DNA from 4 places in the Agaribacillus sp. DX54 genome. Region 3 is predicted to be linked to each of the others. Evidence: riboswitches for the same ligand, from Rfam matches in the RefSeq annotation. Region 3 holds a riboswitch; each other region holds the start of a gene.
The links. A riboswitch is a leader RNA that binds a small molecule or an ion and turns the genes downstream of it on or off. The one in region 3 is predicted to bind thiamine pyrophosphate.
Positions count from the first base shown of each region.

Region 1: another riboswitch for thiamine pyrophosphate. It lies ahead of thiS (sulfur carrier protein ThiS); the one in region 3 lies ahead of AC04NP_RS24335 (class I SAM-dependent methyltransferase).
Region 2: another riboswitch for thiamine pyrophosphate. It lies ahead of AC04NP_RS16240 (carboxypeptidase-like regulatory domain-containing protein); the one in region 3 lies ahead of AC04NP_RS24335 (class I SAM-dependent methyltransferase).
Region 4: another riboswitch for thiamine pyrophosphate. It lies ahead of AC04NP_RS12325 (class I SAM-dependent DNA methyltransferase); the one in region 3 lies ahead of AC04NP_RS24335 (class I SAM-dependent methyltransferase).

Region 1 covers NZ_JBXEQE010000043.1:17,230-21,024, forward strand. The annotation lists gene AC04NP_RS27640 (hypothetical protein) at 268-426, opposite strand; gene AC04NP_RS27645 (hypothetical protein) at 547-819, shown strand; TPP riboswitch at 808-899, shown strand; gene thiS (sulfur carrier protein ThiS) at 1,000-1,203, shown strand; gene thiC (phosphomethylpyrimidine synthase ThiC) at 1,302-3,161, shown strand; gene AC04NP_RS27660 (thiamine phosphate synthase) at 3,321-3,795, shown strand, end outside.
Region 2 covers NZ_JBXEQE010000014.1:135,653-139,447, reverse strand. The annotation lists gene prmC (peptide chain release factor N(5)-glutamine methyltransferase) at 1-703, shown strand, start outside; gene AC04NP_RS16245 (DUF6687 family protein) at 706-1,038, opposite strand; gene AC04NP_RS16240 (carboxypeptidase-like regulatory domain-containing protein) at 1,052-2,020, opposite strand; TPP riboswitch at 2,216-2,314, opposite strand; gene AC04NP_RS16235 (AAA family ATPase) at 2,337-2,882, opposite strand; partial or broken gene pnuC (nicotinamide riboside transporter PnuC) at 2,843-3,484, opposite strand; gene AC04NP_RS16225 (hypothetical protein) at 3,565-3,795, opposite strand, start outside.
Region 3 covers NZ_JBXEQE010000031.1:32,438-36,232, reverse strand. The annotation lists gene AC04NP_RS24345 (thiamine phosphate synthase) at 108-740, opposite strand; gene AC04NP_RS24340 (AIR synthase-related protein) at 764-1,825, opposite strand; gene AC04NP_RS24335 (class I SAM-dependent methyltransferase) at 1,827-2,534, opposite strand; TPP riboswitch at 2,603-2,704, opposite strand; gene AC04NP_RS24330 (DUF6671 family protein) at 2,863-3,729, opposite strand.
Region 4 covers NZ_JBXEQE010000009.1:114,487-118,281, reverse strand. The annotation lists gene AC04NP_RS12335 (SusC/RagA family TonB-linked outer membrane protein) at 1-984, opposite strand, end outside; gene AC04NP_RS12330 (FecR family protein) at 1,052-2,137, opposite strand; TPP riboswitch at 2,462-2,558, shown strand; gene AC04NP_RS12325 (class I SAM-dependent DNA methyltransferase) at 2,627-3,331, shown strand; gene thiM (hydroxyethylthiazole kinase) at 3,340-3,795, shown strand, end outside.

The sequences.
Region 1 (3,795 bases), on a different contig from region 3:
AGGGGTGCCTTTTATTATTTTTCCAATTATTAAACCGATTACAATCAAAATATTAAAAACTGCTATATACATCCAGATATCTCTTATAAAATCAGTCTGACAGGGTGGGCAATTATTAACGTCAATACATGGTTCGCATCGAACAGTTAACTTATCAATAAAATACTTCAGAATCAATACGAGATTCCCAAGAATCCAAATTATTTCTATAATCCACTTTTTAATAAATCTTTTCATATCAACTAATCCAAGTCATTTTGGAATTTATCAATATAATAATGATTTTTTCCCTTTTTCAAAATTATCAGTAGACCATTCGAGCCATATGTGTGTGCCCGGCATGGAGAGCCTGGTATCGAAGACACCAAATATTTCGGAGAGTGAAAGTCCGTTATGCGCGAGGTCGTACCCCAAAGCATGAGCCATTCGCAAGCCCGTTTACCGTGAGACATAGAGTGAAGGATGCGAGACTGCAAACCCCGATTCCCACGCATGGGAACTGGCTATCGAGGCTTTACAGGTCGGATGAAGTAGCACATCATACTGATGTCCAAAGGGTGGGAAACCATCAAACACCCTGCGGATGCAGGGGATATTGGGGGAAGGAATATGCCCTTATCTGCGGAGATCTCGATCTGTGTTATTACAGGTTCTAAAGAGCAAGCTAAACTTACCTATCGACAGGGAAAAGAGCGGGATACGCAGGCAGGCAACTTTGAGCTACTGGGACACTGTTTTTCCGGGTATTTACAATTTTCTCCCCTGGAATATTTGGTATCCAGTGATCAATTAATTACCTTGGTGTCAACTTTACTTTAGGGGTGCCCGTACGGGCTGAGATCATACTCTTTGAACCTGATACAGTTAATACTGTCGAAGGAAAAAGTTGCCTCAATGAGGCTATAATTAATCTACCTGTTATCATTCCTGAAGTATACTGATGATTCTGTTATCCGGAGTCTTTCAATGATGTCTTGGAGTCTAAAAATGAAACTAGGAATGAAAATTATAGTCAACCACAAAATTAAGCAAGTAGCTACAGGTTCCACTATTCATGAACTGATTAAGATCCTTTCGGTAAACACCCTGAAAGGGATTGCTATTGCAGTAGATGATACCATAGTGCCCAAATCGGAATGGGTGAACTTCTGTTTACAAAAAGATCAGCGAGTTACCATCATTACCGCCACCCAGGGAGGATAAGCATGAGGCTGGAAGAGAAAGAAAATATTTCTGCTCTTCCAATCGCTGATTTTCCTGCGCAATTGAATTTTTGAAAATTCTTAAATGATAAAATATCCATGAAAAAGCCCAATAAAATACCCCGACAAGAAGTGATCTCCAGCACCCCTTTTCCTGCTTCGAAAAAAATCTATGTGAAAGGCAAAATACATGACCTCAAAGTGGCCATGCGTGAGATCCATTTATCGGATACGGTTAACAAATTAACGGGAAAAGTGCAGAAAAACGACCCTGTTACGGTGTATGATACCAGTGGCCCTTACACCGATCAAAATAAGGAATTTGATGTAAAAAAGGGCATCGAGCCCATCCGAACAAAGTGGATCGCCGATCGCGGCGATGTGGAAGCATTAGAAGAATTAAGCTCCGGATATGGCAAAAAGAGGCTGAGTGACCACTCACTAGACCACCTGCGTTTTGCTCATATTCGAAACCCTTTGAAGGCAAAACCCGGGAAGAATGTCACCCAAATGCACTATGCCCGCAGGGGAATAATCACCCCTGAGATGGAATACATCGCCATTCGTGAGAATCAGAAAATGGAAACCTTGAAGGATTCGGGCATTCAGCACCCGGGGAACAGTTTCGGGGCCAACACGCCTCAAACATGGATTACCCCCGAATTTGTTCGCCAGGAAGTGGCTGCGGGCAGGGCCATTATCCCCAATAATATCAATCACCCTGAAAGTGAGCCCATGATCATAGGCAGGAATTTCCTGGTAAAGATCAATGCCAATATCGGAAATTCCGCCGTGACCTCGAGCATTGAAGAAGAGGTGGAAAAAGCGGTTTGGGCTTGTCGCTGGGGCGCCGATACCATCATGGATCTCTCTACCGGTAAAAATATCCACGAAACCCGGGAGTGGATTATCAGGAATTCTCCGGTTCCGATCGGTACGGTTCCCATTTACCAGGCCCTGGAAAAAGTTAACGGAAAAGCGGAAGAACTCACCTGGGAACTATTCAGGGACACTTTGATCGAACAAGCGGAACAGGGGGTGAGTTATTTCACCATCCACGCCGGGGTAAGGTTGAAATATGTCCCACTGACGGCCAAAAGAGTGACGGGAATCGTTTCAAGGGGAGGCTCGATTATGGCGAAGTGGTGCCTGGCGCATCACCGGGAAAGCTTCCTTTACAGCCATTTCGAGGAAATCTGTGAGATCATGAAAGCTTACGACGTCGCTTTCTCATTAGGCGATGGACTTCGGCCGGGAAGTATTGCCGATGCCAACGACCAGGCGCAGTTTGCCGAGCTGGAAACTTTAGGCGAACTGACAAAAATAGCCTGGGATCACGATGTACAGGTGATGATTGAAGGCCCCGGTCATATCCCCATGCAGATGATCAAAGAGAACATGGACAAGCAATTGAGAGATTGCTTTGAAGCGCCCTTCTACACTTTAGGGCCTTTGACCACCGACATTGCCCCGGGATATGACCATATCACCTCTGCCATCGGGGCAGCCCAGATCGGGTGGTACGGAACGGCCATGCTATGCTACGTAACACCGAAAGAACATCTTGGATTGCCGAACAAAGACGATGTAAAAACCGGGGTTATCACCTACAAAATAGCTGCTCATGCGGCCGACCTGGCCAAAGGTCATCCGGGAGCTCAGGTGAGAGACAATGCCCTCAGTAAGGCCCGTTTCGAATTCCGTTGGGAAGATCAATTCAACCTGGCACTCGACCCGGATACTGCCCGTGAATTCCACGATGAAACCTTACCCGCCGAAGGGGCAAAAGTTGCTCATTTCTGCTCCATGTGTGGCCCTCATTTCTGCTCCATGAAAATTACCCAAGATGTGCTCGAATATGCGGCGAAACAGGGTTTTAGCGAAGAAGAGGCTTTAGAAAAGGGGATGGAAGAAAAATCCAGGGAATTTACTGACAAGGGAAGTGAAATATATCTCTGATGATGTGTGACGTATCAAACGGCATTGGCTTACGCTCACCCTCGATGTCCTTAAGGGGAAACCAACCGCTGGGCGGACTGCCAGCCAACGGTTAGGTGAAGCGTTGGCTGGCGTCAAAACATACTAGTACTTTTTACAATTTAACTAACTGCTATGTTAATGGTCATTACTCTCCCCGAACCACAAAAAAACGAGCATCGTATCATCCATGCCTTGTTCGATGCAGGCTTAGCATGTTTACATGTTCGCAAACCTCTTCTTTCCGGACAAGGTATAGAGGAATTTATCAGGGGGATTGACCGGGCTTTTCATCCCAAGATCGTACTACATAACCATTATCAATGGGTGGAAAAATTTCAATTGAAAGGAGGGCATATGAGCGAAAAGTATCGCCAGTCTCTAGCTCAAAAGGACCAGTTGGAAAAGAAAGTAAAGTGGTTTAAAAGCCGGAGTTTTTCCATCAGTTCTTCTTTTCACGATTTGTCTGCCTTGAAATCATTCAAGCACTGGTTTGACTACGCTTTCATCAGTCCGGTTTTTGACAGCATTTCCAAACCAGGTTACCAAGCCAATGCTTCATTAACCGAGGTCGGGGAAATCAAGGGAATTCAAAAGATCGCCCTTGGGGGTATTG
Region 2 (3,795 bases), on a different contig from region 3:
GGAAATTTCCCCTGCCGAACGGGATAACATCAAGGGGGTTATCCGGCGGCTTAAGGATAATGAGCCGATTCAATACATCTTCGAAGAAGCAGATTTTTATGGAAGAAAATTTCATGTTAATTCCAATGTGCTGATTCCCAGACAGGAAACGGAATTGCTGGTTGACAGGATTATCAAAGAAAATCAGGGTGGGAAACCCTATATCCTCGATATAGGTACTGGCAGTGGTTGTATAGCGGTTAGTTTGAAAATAGCATTGAAAGATGCCTCTGTCACAGGCATGGATGTTTCCGAGGATGCACTTTATTGCGCAAAGAGCAATGCAGCCAGGTACCACGCAGGCATTCATTGGGATAAATCCGATATTTTGCTTGACGACTTACCGGCTTTTTCCTGTGACATCATTGTGAGTAACCCGCCTTACGTACGCGAATGTGAGAAAGCCCTGATGATGAAAAATGTACTTGATTATGAACCCCATTCAGCCCTGTTTGTAAGCGATCGCGATCCGCTGGTTTTTTATTTTGCAATAGCTAAAAAAGGATTTCAAGCACTTAGGACAGGGGGTAGAATCTACCTGGAGATCAATGAAGCTTTTGGCCGTGAGGTTATGAATGTGCTGGAAAGTGAAGGCTTTGTGCAGATTCAGGTATTGAAAGATCTACAATCGAAAGACCGTATTGTAAAAGGTGTTAAAAGGTGACTTCAGGCAAATACAGCCTTGAGCTTTTCATTAACAACCGACATTTCCTTGATTAAGGCGTTGTTTTGCAGGGCTGTAACAGGATTAAAAACGAACCAGACCCCCAGGAATCCATCTATATCGAAGTGGTTACAAGTAACGTACTTGTATTGCGTCTGAGGGAGGTTTTTTTCAATAGCATGCATAGTTATCTGGGCGCTGGTGTCGTCATGAATGTCTGTCACTTTGGGAGCTCCCCGCCAGTGCGAAAGGTTGAAAGCATTTTTAGCGAAGCAATCTATGGCCAGGACCTCGTCATAGCTGGTTGATACTGCAAAAGGAAGGAATTGTTTCATGTTTGGCATGTGATTATAAGTAAGAAACAGGGTTATCCATAACCCCGTTTCTCTTGCGAACTAAAATTTTAAAGATAAAGCCATCAAAAAATTGGTGCCCGCCTGTGAGGAAGTAGGACTTCAGATCGGAAGAGGCCCTGTCGATGAAGCCGTCGGAGCTTATTCTTGAGAGTCTCGCATCAAAGGTAAAGCGGTTATTGATCAGTCCGGTGCCTGCCATCACCGTATGCTTACGGGTATTAAACGACCCGAAAGAATTGTCTATGGCACCATAAGAATCGGGGTTGTAAGTCGTGGTTTGCACATTGAGCGAAGCTCCGAAAGCGCCTGAACCATTAGTGGAAGTGCCTACTCCCCGTTGAATCTGAATATTATCCACAGAGGAGGCAAAATCGGGAAGGTTTACCCAGAAGGTGCCTTGTGACTCCGCATCGTTGTAGGGAATGCCATTGATAGTCACATTGATTCGTGTCGGATCGCTTCCTCTGATCCTTATGCCGGTATACCCGATTCCCGCACCTGCATCGGAGGTGACAACCACGGAAGGGGTGTGATTGAGCAGGAAGGGAATATCCTGTCCGAGGTTCTGTTTTTGGATATCTTCTTTATCCACATTGGTAAAAGTAACAGGCGTTTTGTCCGAAGCACGTGTGGCGGTCACAATTACCTCGTCGGTAAGGACCACCTGAGGCTTCAGACGGATCTCCAAAGATACATCCCGATTCAGCGAAACAGGCTGCTGATAGGTGTTGTACCCTACGAAAGAAACATTTAGCTGGTAGTTTCCCGGCCTTACTCCGGTAATTTGAAAATCCCCTTCTGCCTTGGAAACAGCCGCTTTATTAGTGGCTTCAAGCCAAATATTGGCTCCGGAAAGCCCCTGCCCCCGGTCGTCGAGTATCTGACCGGTAATGTTAAATTGGGCACAAGAAATTATCTGCCATCCCAGGCCCAAAATTACTGATAAAACAAACTTTTTCATGTAGTTTTTTAATTGAGTGAAACATACTTTAAGGCAGAACAACCTGTTAGAGCAGTTTACCTTTCCCTACGCCGGCATTATCCGGATCAGGTGATTCCCCGTTTTGACCGGAGAATGATTGGGTATAATCTCAGCCGTGGTTGGCACCCCTTAAAAAACCATTAAATTTTGACAGGAATGAATACCATGCGTACGGTTTGCGAAAAACATACTTACCTTCGCCAGCATTACCCGGATCAGGTTATAGGGTATAATCTCAGCCGTTGTTACAATCAGGCACCCCTGTACATCAGGGCAAATGTAGAAAATTTATTTTTTATCGCAAATTGTTCACGGCATTGACCGCCTTACTAAAACGCTCGGTACCATTTCCGTTTATGACCTGAAATGGGATTTTCAGGTCGGTAAGTTCGTTTTTGTACTGTTCGAAAAAGTAATCTCTCAAATCTGGGTGTTCCCGAAGGGGATCTGCGGTCCATGGTAAATCAACATCACATAACATATGCAGGTGATATTTCCGGGAGTCCATCTCGTTTAATATCCAGGGATGACAATCCTTATACTTGTGCTCACTCCAGATTTTGATCACCAGGAGATTGGTATCGCAAAATAACAGGTTTTTACTTTTACCGGCCAGCCGGTCTTCCAGTGTGGTTTGCCCCTTTGCAATTTCCAGCAAATCGGATGGCTCATACTTTCCAGCGGTACGGTCGAGGTATTCACGGGCATATTCCGGCACCCAATGTGTGTCGAAATGTGCCGCCAACTTTTGGGCCAGCGTGGTTTTACCCGTAGACTCGGGGCCTACAATGGCTACTTTGATCAGGCTGCCTGCTGTTGTGTTTCCAGTGACTTTTTCCATGATAAATATCCTAACACAGCCAATACTATGTAAACCATGTACAAAACGGCATAAAAATACAATGCCTTGTAAAAATAAATGCCCGTTGCGAGGATATCTACTACCAACCAGTAATACCAGCTCTCTATTTTCTTTTTGGCGGTTAACCACATTCCCGTGACGCTTAGTATTGAAGTGACGGAATCCCAATAGGGCAGGGCTGCCGGCGGCAAACCGGAGATGTAATCCGGTAAATGTTCCAATAAATAGCCAAAAATATAAACCCCAACCAGCATAGGTATCAATATGAGGAGCATTTCTTTGGGAGAACTGGTTGACACAGCAAGTTCCTCATCGTCATCCTCATTTTTTCCATAGCGTCAATAGTACCATCCGTAGCCGTTTAATATCAAATATAAAATATGTAACAACAGGTCCCCGAAAAGCCTGGCCTTCCAAAAGACCACCAATGAAACCAACACGTAGGCAATACCACTTGGCCAGGTCCAAATATTTTCTTTGATCAAAAACCAAACAGCCAAAAGGCCGAAAATCAGTCCTAATATCCCCCAAACATCCAATGAGGAGGCGGTATCTGCAATCTGTTCGATGAAATCTGACATTGGCAGCTATTAGGTTGTGTGGTATGCTGCAAGGATATCCAAATAATAAAAACCGGCTAATATAAAATGGGTTATCCTGATCAGGGTTTCCTTAAAGGGCTTATCCGGCTTTGGCTGCCTGTCCTTACCATGTTTTCCGGTAATTTGTTGAGTGTATAGCTACTTGCATATTTCCAGATTACCCTGACGGCATTATCTTCTTTTTCAAAGGTGATGAATAGTTTCATAGCAGCCACAGCGCTCAACCCTTTTAAGCGTAAAATGGAATATTTACTTTGATCACCAAGCCAATTATCCAGGGTGTTGTTGAT
Region 3 (3,795 bases):
AACTCATTTTCCGATTCATATACTGTCAAAATAAATTTCTTTTATTGTAAATCAGTGGTAAAAAAGGCACCAAAATGTCCCCATTTGCTCCAATAGTTATAACGCTTTCACTGATTTTCAAACCCTGCCAACACCTGTCGATACTGGTAAGCCGCGATAGACGGGTTACGTGCTTTAAGAATACCTGAAATAACCGCTACCCCGTCAACACCTAACGGAAGAACCTTGTCCAGATTCCCATGGTCGATACCTCCGGAAGCAAAAATCGGTATAGAAGTGATCTGCCTGGCTTTGAGAATAGTCTCAGGCAGAACAATTTCACAACTTCCCGCTGATTCGGAAGGAAACAGGGCGCAAAAGGAAATGTAACTAAATTGCTGTTCTGCGGCCAGCCGGACTTTTTCCAGATCATTACCACAGGTTAAACCGGTTATCAGTGATGTATCGATTTCTTTTTTGACCGTCTGCCAATTAGCAGGGATTTGGTCGAAGTGCACACCATCTATGGGGGTGCGGCTGAGCCATTCCCAGGCTTCGTGAATTAATACCGGAATGTTATGCTGGTGTGCCATGTCACACACTGTATGAATAAACGCCTCCTTTTGATGCCCTGGCAGCCAGTGATTCCAGATTTGCACCATGTCGACCCCTCCCTTAATGGCCTGTTCCAGCTTTGGCAATATGCCGGGTATGCACGGATCCACCACAAGATAAAGCCCTTTCAACTCATATTTTATCATGATACTTTTAATTCATAACTTTCTTATTTCAATCCTTTTTTAAAAGCAAGGAAAAACGCTTTCCAGTATGGATCAGTACCTGGATGTTTCAATGGCTTTCCGGATGAGCCTTGCAACAAATACTGTCCATAGTCCTTTTCCATCATCCTGCCGATGATCGCCGCCTTCATTCCTTTGGTTTGGAGATGGGTAACGATACTGGCTGCTTTTCCGGGATGGGCTGTAATGATCAATGCCCCTGCCCCTACGCTAAAGAGCGGGTCAATGCCAAAGTAACCGCACACTTGTTGTTGTGCGTGGCCCACAGGAATTTTTTCCACCTCCACTTCCACGCCACATGCCGAGGCTGATGAAAGCTCGTGAATGGCCCCCAATACTCCCCCTTCTGTTACATCATGAATGGCTGTAACACCCTGTCGGTGCCGGCCAATTTCCACCGCCGCCAGACTTTCCTCCACTGAGGTAGTCTCATAAAACAGGTCACAGGCAGCCTGATAGACCTCTGCTCCACAAGCATCCTTTACTGTTTTGGGAAAGCTCAGGGCCAGTATAGATGAAGATATAATGGCTGATTCCTTGGTCACAATGAGCACATCGCCGGGATTGGCCCCTTTGCTGGTAAGTATTTCATCAAATGGGGCTACCGTAATCATGGTACCACCACCGGCTATGGTGGATTGCTGCCCTTCTATCTGCCCTGTATGACCACCGGTAATGGCTATTCCCGATGCTTCACAAAACGCATGAATATATTGCCAGTATATTTCAAAATCCCTCACCTTCAACCAGGGGGGCAGGTTGAGGACAAACTGCGCATATCTGGCGGCAAAACCGGTGGTCGCCATATCATTGGCCATCAATTGTACCGACAGCCATGCCGACTCCCGCAATCCCAGCGTGGGGATCAGCGAAAGCGGATCGCTTGTCATGGCCATAGCCAACCCATTGGGTAATTTCACAACAGATACATCCACGCCATATTCAGGGCCTACCTTTACTTCTTGCCTGTTCGCCCCCAGGCCAGGATATATCAGGGTCTTAAAGAATTCGTCATCTACTTTACCTGCTTCCGGAAACGATGCCATGTCAGTAGCTATCTATTTTTTTTACATACAATCCAAAAAAATCACCATAAGGAAGGTGCCATTCCTGAACAGGAAACCACTTGGGCAGACCGGTGCATGTCCACTTGATCATATATTTTTCTCCGGCTAATGCCTTTTCAATGAGACCTGTAAGTTTAGCAGGCGTATAAAATCTTGCGGAAATGTAAAATGGGTTTTTCCCAAAAAGCTGCTGGGCCCTTCTGCGTATCAATTTAGGGGAGTTACGGTTCATCATGCCAAACACGATTCCATGTCTCCCCACCCGGGCAGCTTCCCGGATCACTTTTACCGGATCGCGATAGTATTCAAAAGTGGTAATGAAAGCTACGGCATCAAAAGTATTATCTTTGAAAGGCATGTGATGAGAATCACCCATAACCAAATCCCCATCAAAAAAATGCGCACCCTGTGCCAGCATAAAAGGGGAAATATCACCCCCTGTGGCCTCAATACCTATCTCCTTCCACCACCGGGTAAAACGGGTGGTACCACAACCGAATTCCAGCAGTGTCTGAATATTTTTATCGCTTCCGATCAGGTCGGCTATTACCTTCTTCTGCCATATTTCAGCGCGTTTATAGCGGCCTTCATACCAAAGCTCGTAAGTGTCGGTATATTGTCTTTGGAAAAACCATTCTTTACGGTTTTGCCATTCTTTTAATTCCGGGGTGATCAGTTCAAAAGCCATGTTACTATCAGTTTAACAAAAAAACCGCATACCCTGATCTTAGAATATGCGGCTTTGCAGACTTAGAACCTTAAAACTGCCACATTCCCTTCGCTGGTATTATCCAGATCAGGTTTCCGGGTATTATCTCAGCCTTTTCCTTCAGGGAAAAAGCACCCCGATGCGTATTTAAAAAAACCACTGAAACGTATGATTACACCTCTCCGGGTAATCTTTTGTGTTTTCAGAGTTGGTGACAAAGATATAAAACATTTTCTTTTAAAGTTGCTTAAAGGTTTTAAATCGGTCTCCGGTTTTAAAAATTTTCATGGTTGAAGTGGTCTTTTAGTCACGGATTACACCGGTCACAATATTGCGGATCTGCTTCTTGTTTTTGGTTGGGGGCGTTTTCTTCTTTGGTGAACTGGCATTTAACGCAAGACCACACATGGGCCAGGGGCAATTGTGTAGGCAACCCGCAAAATCCACATGGCAATCCGGGTTTGGTGCCGGTGACTGCAAAACCCGGTGTACCACACTGCGGGCAACAGGAATTGATTTTATTCACCAATTTCCTGGCTGCTGTTTCAATTACCGCCATCCTGGTTGGGTTATACATCGCGCGCATGTCTGTTTCCAAATAAGCCCTGCCATATTTTGATATAAGTTGTTCGTAGATCTTCTTCAAACTATCCCAGTCCGTTATCCCTTTGTGTATGTCTTCCACATGCTCTTTTTCCATGCGAAGGACCAAACCATGAGAAGGGAAACCTGCCTTTTCGGCAAATTTCAGAAGTTCTTCCTCAGACTTTACTTCCGCCCCATTATAGTTGGTTTCAACACTTAGCTCCCGGGCGGCAATTTCCAGGTCATTTTTTTTGTCCAACAGCATAAGGATCTCATCATCGGCATGTACAAAAAAAATAGCCGGGTGCATGCCAAAGGAGCCCTCACTGGCTATGGCCAGGTCGCAATTGGTTAATGACATGGCCATTTGACATTTATTTCTCAATGTGGTAAAGGGGTCGTCTTTCCGCTCCGTTTCGCCGGTAAAGGTGCCTAAAACATCGGTGTCAAAGTTTTCAGGAACAAAACACTTTACACCAAGGGCCGATTCCACCAAAGGTGCGATGGCTTTTTCCTTTTCATGCTTTGTCGCAATCACCAGCTTTCTATTGGAAAACAGGCTTTTTATCTTGTCGGTGCAATCAGGCATATTTTTATTTCTTGTCATTGATCAGCTAAAAATGTCACCATTCGGTCACTTTGCCGTTGATGTACA
Region 4 (3,795 bases), on a different contig from region 3:
ATCAATTACATACAGCGGTTCATTCCCCGCATTGACAGAACTTGCCCCTCTTACCCTGATAGACAAGCCTCCGCCCGGCTCTGAACTGGTCTGATTGATTTGAACACCAGCTACCCTGCCCACCATCAACTGATCTACCGATACATTGGCACCGGGATTAAAGTCTTCTGTCTTTAGTGATGAAACGGCACCGGTAAGGTCACTTTTATCCACTGCCCCATATCCAATGACAACTATTTCAGATAAAGCCGCAATATCTGAGACAAGGCTTACATCAATCACAACCTTATCGCCAATCTCTACCCGTTCACTGACATACCCGACATAAGAAAACACAAGGACAGTAGCATCATCCGGTGCGGTGATTTGATAGGCACCATTTACATCCGTAATTGTGCCAATGGTAGTGCCTTCCACCAGGATATTTACTCCGGGAAGTGACTCTCCATCTTGCGAAACTACTTTTCCGGAGATAATTTTGTCAGAAGCATCTGCGGATTCCCCGATATTTGAAAAATTTAATATTTCTGACCGCATTTCTTTGGCCAGCTCTTGCTCATCGACTGTAACTTTTGCCTGTTTCTGCTTTAAATATTTGATGGGCTGTTCTTTTTCCGCATAGATCAGGTAATCTCCGTTGTCTAATTTTTCAAATTTTAACTTAAAGGGCTTCAGGATGCTGAGCAAAACACTGTCTAATTTTTCTTTTTTGCGGATACGGTAATCCTGAATAATAAAAAGGTCCTGGACAATATCGTGGTTATAGTTAAAACTCACTTTGTACCGCCTTTCCAAATCAAGTAAGATTTCTTGCAGGGATTGTTGAACTTTTTGTTGGCTATACACAGGTACTGCTGTGGTGAGATGATCCAGAGAAGCCGCTTGACTGGTACGGGCCAGGTCCTGTCCATAGGCCTGGGATTGCCACGGGTAAATGACTGCCAGGAGCAATAACTTGTAAATAGCTTGTAAAACGTTTTTCATAGCATTAAATTTATGTTTAGAAATATGAGGAAATCCTGGATACAGGTGTGGCTTTCAATTCTATCTGCTATTCAGGGTTTTTCCTATTTGTTTTAAAAATGACCTGATTGTTTTTCTTGACAATTGTCAAGTCAAAAAGCAATGTTAGTTTTTCAAAGAGCTCATCGGGATTATCAGCGGCTGATGAACCGGTAAATTTTTTATGTTTCAACCCGGGATTCCGGAATACTACTTTCAGCCCGTAATTATCTTCCAATAATTGTCCGATTTCTGAAAAAGTTGTGGCTGTAAACGTCAGTTTGTTGTTACGCCATGAAATATAATCTTTGGGGTTGACAACCTCTTTTGTAAAGCTTTTGCTATTTTCCGAGTAAACCACGAGGTCGCCGGGGGTCATATCCATCTTTACAGGCTGCCGCGCTTCATCCGTTAGTTTTAATCTCACTTTCCCTTCATCCAACACTACCTTTGTATTGCCACGGCGGCTATTGACGTTAAACTGGGTTCCCAACACCTCAACCTGTAATTCATCGGTATGCACAAGAAACTTTTGATGGTCGGAGCGATGAACAACCGAAAAGAATGCCTCTCCGCTAAGCCAGACTTCACGGATCTCATGGCTATACCAATCTGTCGCGTATGTCAGCTTTGAGTTATAATTTAAAGTAACCTTGGTGCTGTCAGGAAGGAAAAACGTACTTGATTCCCCATAGGCTGTCTGTATTTTGGTCATACCATAATCAGTCAGATGCAGATAAACCAGATAAGTGGACAGGAGAAAAAAGGCGATGGCTGCCGCCCATTTCCACAGTTGCCATTTTCTGAAACCTTTTTGGTGTTTTGCCTTTTCGTGGGTTGGCAGATGTTTCTCATGTGATGTATGTCGCTGTGGGTGTTTGGGCAATTGGTGTGAGTCATCAGCACGGATCACGCCTTCCCAGACTTCCAGAAATTTTCCCTCAGGCGGATATTTTTCTTCAATATCCAAAAGAAGAACCATTTCTTTCGCCTTTTCAATTACCGGTCTTTGATCAGGGTTATTGGAAAGCCAGGATAACCAAAACCCATTACTTTCTTCGGTCGGCGCTTTTACCCACTTAATAAAGTATTCATCAGACACAAAATCTTCCACCTTGAATAAAGTATAATCCATACTGTTATTGTTTTGAGGATACTATCGACTTTATACCAAGAGTGATTTTTTTTGAAATTTTACCGAGTGTTTTTCTTTTTTTTATGAAAAATTTAATTAAGTGTAGAAAAATCGACTTTATTTTATCATTTTATCAGAAAGCCTCCGGGTTATACAACGCCTGGCCTACGCCCAACACTCCCGTGAACCTTACGGGGCTATAAGCTCAAAAACAGGAGTGGCTATGGGTTTTTTAGCTGTCAACACCCTATTTTTTCCATGCTATCGAGCACATCTGCCGTGCAACTATGAAACACAAGCAAACAATTTTTTGTATACTTGCATCAATACTATTAGGGGTGCCTTGAATATTTTGGGCTGAGATTATACCCTTGAACCTGAAATGTGTAATTACATCGTAGGGAAATGGTTATTGAATTTTAAACATAATTTATTTTCACATAAGCCATTTCGCAAAGAACGAAATGGCTTTTTTAATTTTTATTAAATATGGATAATACTAGTTTTGACAAATATGCAGATGCCTATGATTCCTGGTTTTTCGACAATACCAATTTGTTACAATCCGAGGTAAATTTAGTGGCACACTTTTTAGAAAATCCGGGTGAAGTATTTTCTGTTGGATGTGGTAGCGGCTTGTTTGAATCGATATTGAAAAAAGATTTCAATATCGCAATTAAAAACGGCATAGAACCATCTGTTGGAATGGCTGAAATTGCCCGTAAACGAGGGATGAGTGTAGAAGTAGTAACCGCCGAGGAGGCTGATTTTGGGATTGAGAAGTACGATACCGTTTTGTTTAACGGAACGCCCAGTTATATAACAGATTTAGAAAGCGTTGTACATAAAGCTTTTGCCTCCTTAAAAAAAGCGGGAAAGGTAGTAATGGTCGATGTTCCTAAAGAAAGCTCCTATGCTATCATGTACAACCTGGCCAAAGCCGTCGATACCTGGGATCACCCGTCGTTAGCAGGTATGCATCCCGAAAATCCGTACCCCATAGAATTTGTAAAAACAGCAAACTGGCGAACAACAGATGAAAAAATTAAGCTTTTGGAAAAAGCAGGGTTTAAAGGGTTCAAATTTGCCCAAACCTTAACAAAACACCCGAAATACTCCAACCTTGAAGTTGAACAACCCATTGAAGGCTATGATTGCGGAGATTACGTAGCCATTTGTGCATTTAAAAAATAAATATCAGTATGATAAAAGAAACCCAAATCATTGAAGCATTACAAAAAGTGCATAAAAAATCACCTTTAGTTCATAATATTACCAATTATGTGGTAATGAACAACACCGCCAATGCTCTTCTCGCGATAGGTGCTTCACCGGTAATGGCCCATGCGGTTGAGGAAGTTGAAGCTATGGCAGGCATTGCATCATCATTGGTAATAAATATGGGAACCTTGAGTGAAAAATGGGTAGATGCCATGCTATTGGCAGGAAAAAAAGCGACAGCAGACGCAACAGACATAGTTTTCGACCCTGTAGGTGTGGGGGCAACCCCCTACAGAACACAGGTTGCCCGGCAAATCATTGAAGCGTGCAGGCCAACCATCATAAGGGGGAACGCTTCGGAAATAATGGCCCTGTGCGATTCAAATGTTGCCACAAAAGGTGTCGATAGTACGGTTTCGGGCAATATTGCGCTCGAA